2 linked regions of the Geotalea uraniireducens genome follow. The protein of the gene in region 2 interacts with the protein of the main gene of each other region in a pairwise test. Links are inferred from orthologs where the notes say so. Each region holds a gene or a part of one and is shown on either strand. Other genes may lie near its edges.

Region 1 (3,015 bases), 1.1 Mb from region 2 along the record:
AGCCGAGCGCCGAAGTCGATATTGCCTGTGTCATGTGCAAGGGCAAAGGATGCCGGGTCTGTAAGCAGAGTGGATGGCTGGAAATTCTGGGAGCGGGCATGATTGATCCGGAAGTATATCGACATGTGGGCTATGATCCGGAATCTGTTTCGGGTTTTGCCTTCGGCATGGGCATTGAGCGTATCGCCATGCTGAAATACGGGATTGGCGACATGAGGCTGCTATTTGATAACGATGTACGTTTTCTGGGCCAATTCTAACCGCAAATCTCTCAGTGAAACACAACTACAAAGTGGATAGTGTGAAATTATGATAGTTACCTATAACTGGCTCAAAGAATTTGTCGATTTCGAACTGCCGTCTGCCGAATTGGCCGATCTTTTGACGATGCTCGGTCTGGAAGTTGAGGGAATAGAGCACGTAGGAAGCGGGCTTGATGACGTCGTTGTTGCGGTAGTCCAGGAAAAGAACAAACATCCCAATGCGGACAAATTGTCACTTTGTCAAGTCAATGACGGGACTACGACCTTCACGATTGTTTGTGGCGCACAGAATTTCAAGACTGGCGACAAAGTTGCCCTTGCCCGGATTGGCGCCGTACTTCCCGGCGATTTTAAAATCAAGCGATCAAAGATCAGGGGCGAAGAATCATGCGGGATGCTTTGTTCCGAAAAGGAACTTGGCCTTGCTAACGAATCGGCCGGGATCATGATCTTACCGGAAACAACCCCGCTTGGGGGGCCGGTTTTTGATGCGCTTGGCCTCAAAGATACCATTTTCGAGATTGGCTTGACACCGAACCGAGCCGATTGTCTCAGCGTAATCGGGATTGCCCGCGAAATCGCCGCAAAACTCGGTAAGTCTGTTAAATATCCGGAGATCGCTATTAACGAGTCAGCGACCGATGTGCAGTCACTGGCAAAAGTTATCATCAAGGATCCCGATCTGTGCCCGCGCTACACGGCTCGGCACATCGGCGGCTGTACGATCGGTCCGTCTCCCGCGTGGCTTGTCAAACGACTGGAAGCGGTCGGACTGCGTTCCATCAACAACGTTGTTGATGTGACGAATTACGTACAAATGGAGTATGGTCACCCGCTCCACGCCTTCGACGCCGATTTTCTTGCCGATCGTTCGATTATTGTCCAGCGCGCCGGAGAGGGGGAGTGTTTTCTGACTCTCGATGGCCAGGAACGCCCCCTGACTACCGCCGATCTGACCATTCGGGATGCCGAAAAGGCAGTAGCGCTTGCCGGGATCATGGGGGGGAGAAATTCTGAAATTCAGGATACCACGGTTAATATCCTGCTGGAGAGTGCGTATTTTTCTCCCTCCGCGATCCGCAAAAGCGCCCGCAGACTCGGGATACACACCGAATCCTCACACCGTTTTGAGCGTGGGGCCGACATAAACATCCTGCCACGGGCGCTTGACCGGGCAGCTGCACTGATCGCCGAACTTGCCGGTGGGGCTGTTGCGGCAGGGGTTATCGATGTCTACCCGCAGCAGATCGCACCACGAACGATCCCATTCCGCATTGACCGTTGCACTTCGTTGCTTGGCATTTCTCTGAGCAGCGCCGAAATGACCCGACTCTTGGAAAGTCTTGAGATGGTCGTCAAGCCTGATTCAGAAGCCAATGGTGTTTTATTGGTTACCGTCCCGTCGTTTCGCGTCGATGTGGAACGCGAAATCGACCTGATCGAGGAAATCGCCCGACTGAACGGATATGACAAGATCCCGGTAACCATGCCTAAAGCCCGGGTTCTCTCTGACCGTCCGTCCTCCCACTTACGTCTCGAACGGCAACTCAAGTCGCTGATGACCGGTCAAGGTTTTAATGAAGTGATCACCTTCAGCTTCATGGCTCCCGGCCATCTTGACAAAATTCGTCTCGATAGCGAAGATCAACGGCGCACAGTCGTGAAGCTCCGCAATCCGCTTGTTGAAGAACAGTCGGTTATGCGAACCACGCTTCTCCCTGGTCTTCTGGAGACTACCGCCCGCAATCTGAATTATCGCTCACTGGACCTGAAGATGTTCGAACTTCGGAGGATTTACCAACCGGTAGAAGGGGCTGAACTCCCCCATGAGCCTCTTTACCTGGGGGGGGTGTTGACCGGAAAACGATTCACCGACGGGTGGAACCAGAGCAATGAATCGCTTGACTTTTACGATGTCAAAGGAGTTATCGAGAATATCTTCGCGTCATTTAGGTTTTCGGGAATATCCTACCGGCAAGAAGTCATCCAACACTATTATCACCCGGGCAAATCATGCTCCGTTTTCCACGGCAACGAATTACTCGGCTCTTTTGGTGAAATCCATCCGGATGTGCAAGAAAATTTCGCGATATCACAACCGGTTTTCTATTTGGAGCTGAATTTCGAAAAATTAGTTGCCTTGCATAATGAGAAAGTGACCATTGTGCCTCCTTCGCGGTTCCCTGATTCGTACCGCGATATTGCCATGCTGGTGGCTGAAGAACTGCCAGCAGATTCTATCACTGATAGCATTTACGGGCTAAAAATTGGTGAAATAGAGCAGGCAATGATCTTTGACCTGTACAAAGGTCCAAATATTCCTGACGGATACAAGAGTATCGCCGTCAGAGTGCGTTATCGTTCCCGGGAGAAGACTCTCAACGATGATGAAGTTTCATCGCTGCATCAGCGGGTTGTAAGCAATCTGCAAAAGAAGCTGGATGTCTCGATCAGGTAAAAACAGGTTGATTATATCGACTCGCTGTGATATAAAACCAAGCGCCTTAGGTAAGCGAATTTAGTTGAAAATAATGCAATAAACACTGAGGGATATGTATGACCAAGGCCGATATTGTTGAGCAGATTTATGAAAAGGTGGGGTTCTCGAAAAAGGAGTCTGCAGATCTCGTCGAGCGTGTTTTCGGCTTGATCAAGGAAACCTTGGAGCAAGGCGAGAAAATTAAAATTGCTGGATTCGGCAATTTTGTGGTTAAGGAAAAAGCTGATCGTCGCGGACGCAACCCCCAGACCG
Region 2 (6,022 bases):
CCAACGCTCCCTATCATCTGGAGTCGTCGGTTCTCGACCAGGTCTACGACGGCTGCGAGATCGAGGACAGCCGGGCTGCCCGCGGGGTGAAGGAGACCGCCGGCGAGGTGCTTACCTACGATGGCCAGCCGATCCAGGCTTTCTACCATTCCAGCTGCGGCGGCAGGACCGAGGTGCCCGAAAACGTCTGGGGAGTGAAGCTCCCCTATCTGCGGAGCGTGGATTGCGCTTACTGCTCTGCCAACCCCGCCAGCCGTTGGGAGCAGACCATCCCGCTGAAAAAGCTCGAATCGCTGCTCCGCGCTGCCGGCGTCAATGTGCAGGGGCTGCGCGATATCCGGGAAGGGAAGCGGAACGACAGCGGCCGGCTGACCGAGCTGGCGTTTGTCTCGGCCCGGGGGACGGCCACCGTGCCGGCGGTCGCTTTCCGCAAGATCGTCGGCTATACCGTTATCAAGAGCACCAATTTCACCGTGCGGATTACCGGCGATGCGGCGGTCTTTACCGGTCGGGGGTATGGCCACGGCGTCGGCCTCTGCCAGTGGGGGGCAAAGCAGCGGGCCGCCGACGGTTTCTCTTACCGGGAGATCCTGAGCTATTACTATCCCGGTGCCCGGCTGGAAAAATTCGATGACCGGTAGCCAACCGTTGCTCGTCGCCGATTTCGATTACCCGCTGCCACCCGAGCTGATCGCTCAGGAGCCGTTGCCGGACCGGGCCGCCACCAGGCTGATGACGGTGGAGCGGGCGACCGGTGCCCGCGGCGAGATCCCTTTCCGGGAGATCGTCGAGCGGTTCCGCCCCGGCGACCTGCTGGTGATCAACGATACCCGGGTGATCCCGGCCCGACTGCACGGTCGCAAGGAGAGCGGCGGTGCCGTGGAGGTGTTTCTGGTCCGACGCCTGGCCGCTGCCGGTGAGGTGTGGCACTGCCTGCTGCGCTGCTCCAAACGGCCCCGGCCGGGACTGCTCATCCGGCTCGCCGGCGAGGTGACCGCCGAAGTGCTCGGCCCCGGCGAGGGGGAGACCTGGGCGGTTTCGTTCAGCCCGCCGGCAGGGTTCGACGAGTGGCTCGACCGCAATGGCGCCATGCCGCTGCCGCCCTATATCCGCCGCGCGCCGGCCGTTGCCGACCGGGCACGTTACCAGACGGTCTTTGCCCGGCACCGGGGTGCGGTGGCAGCACCGACCGCCGGCCTTCACGTTACCCCCGAGCTGCTGGCCGAACTGGCGCAGCGGGGGGTGGTGGTTGCGCCGCTGACCCTTCACGTGGGGCTGGGGACCTTTCTCCCCGTCCGGGTCGAGGAGGTGGCGGCACACCGGATGCACCGGGAACGGTATCTGATTCCCGAAACGACGGCCGAGGCGATTCGGCAGTGCCGAGTTCGCGGCGGCCGGCTGGTTGCCCTCGGGACCACGGTCTGTCGGGCGTTGGAGTATGCCGCCGCGGCTGACGGGACGATCCCGGCCGGGGAGGGCGACGCGGATATCTTCATCTATCCCGGCTATCGGTTCAAGGCGGTCGACGCCCTGATCACCAATTTTCATCTGCCGCAATCGACCCTGCTGATGCTCGTTTCGGCGTTTGCCGGCAAGGAGCTGCTCTTCGCCGCCTATGCCGAGGCGGTAGCGCGGCGGTTTCGTTTTTTCAGCTACGGTGACGCGATGTTTATCTATTAACCGGCTCACGGCGGGGCGCCGGGGACTGACGAGAGTCGCTCCCGTGACGCATGCTCCGGTGGCTTACCCCTGGTAGGTGTATTTGGCAGCGATTGATTTCAAGGTAATCAGACAGGATGGCCGGGCGCGGCTCGGTTCTTTGGCAACAGCGCATGGGACGATCGAAACGCCGATCTTCATGCCGGTCGGCACCCAGGCGACGGTGAAGGCGATGACTCCCGAGGAGCTCACCGGCATCGGCGCCCAGATCATCCTCGCCAATACCTATCATCTCTATATCCGGCCGGGACACGAACTGATCCGCCGGCTGGGCGGGCTGCACCGTTTCATGCACTGGGACCGGCCGATCCTGACCGACAGCGGCGGCTTCCAGGTCTTCAGCCTCAACGAGCTGAGCAGGATCACCGAAGAAGGGGTCAAATTCCAGTCCCATCTGGATGGCTCGTACCATGTCATCACCCCCGAAGGGGCGGTTGCCATCCAGGAGGCCCTCGGCAGCGACATCGCCATGTGCTTCGACGAGTGCACCCCCTATCCGGCGACCCGCGAGTATGCCCGGAACTCCCTGGAACGGACGACCCGCTGGGCCTGCCGATGCCGGGCGGCACAGCAGCGGCACGACCAGGCGCTGTTTGGCATCGTTCAGGGGGGGATGTACCGTGACCTGCGGGAGCAGAGCGCGGCGGAGCTGCGGGAGATCGGTTTCGACGGTTATGCCCTCGGCGGCCTGTCGGTCGGCGAGGAAAAGGAACTGATGTACGAGGTGATGGAATATGCCGCACCGTTCCTGCCTGACGATCAGCCTCGCTACGTGATGGGGATCGGCGCGCCGGAGGATCTGGTTGAGGCGGTCTGGCACGGCTTCGACATGTTCGACTGCGTGATGCCGACCCGCAATGCCCGGAACGGGATGCTCTTTACCTCCTTTGGTCGGGTGAATATCAAGGGCGCAGCCTATGCCGAGGATTCGGGACCGGTCGATCCTGAGTGCGACTGTTATGTCTGCCGTAATTTCAGCCGGGCGTATCTCCGTCATCTCTACCGGTGCGGCGAAATCCTTGCATCTCGGCTCAATACGTACCATAATCTCCACTATTACCTGGCGCTGATGGGACAGATCCGCCAGGCGGTGGCCGCGGGCCGCTTTGCCGAGTTCCGCCGCGAGTTTTATTCCAAGAGGCAGGGCGTACAATCGTTTGACGGCGCGTAGGAAGTTCCTTCGCGCCGCCTGCGTTACACTTGCTTTGTTATCATTAAACGTCGGAGGTAATTCAATGTTAGGACTTGCATTTGCCATGGCAGCACAGCCGGGAGGCGGGCAACCCGCCGGGGCGCAGTCGGCGATCATGAACATCGTGCCGCTGATCTTCATGTTCGGGATTTTCTATTTCCTGCTGATCCGGCCCCAGCAGAAAAAGGCCAAGGAGCACCGGTCGCTTCTGGACGCCCTCAAAAAGGGTGACCAGGTGGTGACGGCCGGCGGTATCCATGGCAAGATCTCGGCAATCGACGGTGATGTGGTCATGCTGGAAATCGCTTCCGGGGTCAGCATCAAGATCACCAAGGGCTTCATCGCCAGCATTTCCAAGACCGACAAGTAACGGCCCCACTTCGGGGACGACCGTTCGAAAGGAGCTTCGCGCATGTCCAAGGGGCTAACTTGGCGCTTCAGTCTCATTGCGCTCTTCATCATCGTTTCGCTGCTCTACCTGACCCCGACCCTGGTTTCTCCCCTGCCGTCCTGGTGGTCCGGGGTCCTGCCCAAGGACAAGATCCATCTCGGCCTCGACCTCCAGGGGGGGACCCACCTGGTGCTCGATGTGGAGACCCAGAAAGCCGTGGAAGGGACGCTCGATCTCATCGGTACCGATCTGGAGGACGTCTTCAATTCCAAGACGCTCCGCTATAAGAAGATCGGCCGGATCGGCGGTGATCGGGTCGGGATGACTTTCTATGACAAGGGAACCGCCGAAGCGGCCCAGAAGCTGATCAAGGACAAGTATCCGAACATGGAGCTCGTTCCCCCCTATGATGACGGCGGGTTTGTCAGCATCCAGCTGAAGATGGGCGACAAGGAGATTCAGGAGCGCAAGGACCGGGCCGTTGCCCAGGCGCTGGAGACCATCCGCAACCGGATTGACCAGTTCGGCGTCTCCGAACCGGTAATCGCCCGGGAAGGGCAAACCCATATCGTCGTTCAGCTCCCCGGGATCAAGGATCCGAAGCGGGCCATCGAGCTGATTGGCCGGACCGCCCGCCTGGAGTTCAAACTGGTGGACGAGACGGTGAATGCCGCCACTGCCACCCCGGGGACGATCCCCGAAGATGACGAGATCCTGGTCGAGAAACGGACCGATCCGACTACCGGCGCCGTCACCGAGACGCCGCTCGTCGTCAAGAAGAAGGCGATGATCACCGGCGACCTGCTGACCGATGCCCAGGTCCGGATCGATTCCCAGTTCAACCAGCCGTACGTTGCCATCGAGTTCAACTCGACCGGCGCCCGGCTCTTCGATCAGGTCACTGCCGCCAATGTCGGCAAGCGCTTCGCCATCGTCCTCGACAACACCATCTACTCGGCGCCGGTGATCCGGGAGCGGATTTCCGGCGGCAGCGCCCAGATTTCCGGTTCGTTCACCGAGAAGGAAGCCTCTGACCTGGCGATTGTCCTGCGGGCCGGTTCGCTCCCCGCGCCGGTCGATATCGTCCAGAACCTGACCGTCGGTCCCTCCCTCGGCCAGGACTCCATCAACAAGGGGCTGATTGCCGGTCTGGTCGGGGTGGCGCTGGTCGTCATCTTCATGGCGATCTACTACAAAATGGCGGGGCTGGTGGCCGATTTCGGGATGGTGCTGAACGTACTTTACCTGATGGGGGCGCTGGCAGCCCTCGGTGCGACGCTCACCCTGCCGGGCATCGCCGCCATCGTCCTGTTGATCGGGATGTCGGTCGACTCGAACGTGCTGATCTTCGAGCGGATCCGCGAAGAACAGCGGCTCGGCAAGCCACCGAAAGCGGCGCTTGATTCCGGTTATGACAAGGCGTTCCTGACCATCATGGACTCCCACGTGACCACCCTGATTACGGCGGCGGTGCTCTTCCAGTTCGGCACCGGGCCGGTCAAGGGCTTTGCGGTCTCCCTCAGCCTGGGGGTCATCATCAACCTCTTCACTGCCCTCGTCGGTACCAAGGCGATCTTCGACTTCGCCCTGTTGCGCCTGCGGGTCAAGCGACTGAGCATCTAGGGGGAACGTCATGGAATTTATCGGCAAAACCACAATAGACTTCATCGGCAAGAAGAACATCTCGTTCGTCATTTCTTCGATCATCGCCATTCTCGGGATCATCGGCATCATCCAGATCGCCCGCGGTGCCGCCAACATGGGGATCGACTTTTCCGGCGGGACGGCGGTCCAGCTTAAATTCGCCCAACCGGTGCCGATTCAGGAGGCCCGGGCGGCTTTGGCCAAGCACAACCTCAAGGAAGCCAACCTGCAGGAGATCAAGGAAGGGAACAAACTGCTGATCAAGGTCGGGAAAACGGCCGCGGGCCAGCAGGGGAAAGCCGCCGACGCCATCGAGAACGCCTTCCGCCAGGAACTGCCGGGCAACCAGTTTGTCGTGGAGAGTTCCAGTGAAATCGGTCCGGCGATCGGCGACAAGCTGCGCCAGGACACCCTGGTGGCGGTGATGATTTCAATGGTCGGAATCGTTATCTACATTGCCTGGCGGTTCGATTTCCAGTTCGGCATCGGGGCGCTGGTCGCCACCATGCATGACGTGCTGGCGATGTTCGCCGTCTTCTTCGTCCTCAACAAGGAAGTCAACCTGCTGTTCATCACCGCCGTGCTGACCATCGCCGGCTATTCGCTGACCGACACGGTGGTTGTCTTCGACCGGATCAGGGAGAACCTGCACAAGAATACCAAGGATTCCCTGACGAGTATCTTCAACGTCAGCATCAACGAGGTGCTGTCGCGAACGATCATTACGTCGCTCACCACCTTCCTGGCAGCCGGTTCGCTGTTCTTCTTCGGCGGCGAAGTGATCCACGACTTCGCTCTGGCCCTGCTGATCGGGATCGCTGTCGGCACCTATTCGTCCGTCTTTGTCGCCAGCCCGATCGTCGCGGTGTGGGAAGGGCGCACCAAGGCGAGCAAGGCATAAAGGAGGCCGCCTGTGAAGAAGGAGACCGTACTGTATGTAGTTGTCGCACTGCTCGTCGGTTTTCTGGGCGGTTACCTGGTCATCGGGGTCAGCGGCAAGAAAAGCTCGCTGCCGGCCACGGGCGGCGTGCCGGTTGGCGGCGGCTCACCCGTCGACTATCAGCAACGGATCGCCG

The links.
Region 1: the proteins of secD (region 2) and pheT interact in binary tests that used the Escherichia coli proteins (3 or more experiments, as listed by UniProt). The link is inferred for Geotalea uraniireducens from one-to-one orthologs.

Annotation. Positions count from the first base shown.
Region 1 is NZ_AP027151.1:2,265,898-2,268,912, forward strand. It holds pheT (phenylalanine--tRNA ligase subunit beta), read left to right. Parts: upstream 1-309; coding sequence 310-2,721; downstream 2,722-3,015. Other genes in the region: pheS (phenylalanine--tRNA ligase subunit alpha), read left to right, coding at 1-260; QMN23_RS10520 (integration host factor subunit alpha), read left to right, coding at 2,820-3,015.
Region 2 is NZ_AP027151.1:3,316,722-3,322,743, reverse strand. The notes cover bases 2,683-5,624. They hold secD (protein translocase subunit SecD), read left to right. Parts: upstream 2,683-3,323; coding sequence 3,324-4,925; downstream 4,926-5,624. Other genes in these bases: secF (protein translocase subunit SecF), read left to right, coding at 4,936-5,624; yajC (preprotein translocase subunit YajC), read left to right, coding at 2,955-3,281; tgt (tRNA guanosine(34) transglycosylase Tgt), read left to right, coding at 2,683-2,890. Also shown: QMN23_RS15525 (SpoIID/LytB domain-containing protein), read left to right, coding at 1-641; tRNA preQ1(34) S-adenosylmethionine ribosyltransferase-isomerase QueA, read left to right, coding at 649-1,680; more of tgt, read left to right, coding at 1,763-2,682; more of secF, read left to right, coding at 5,625-5,847; QMN23_RS15495 (tetratricopeptide repeat protein), read left to right, coding at 5,860-6,022. UniProt on the Escherichia coli protein: Part of the Sec protein translocase complex. Interacts with the SecYEG preprotein conducting channel. SecDF uses the proton motive force (PMF) to complete protein translocation after the ATP-dependent function of SecA.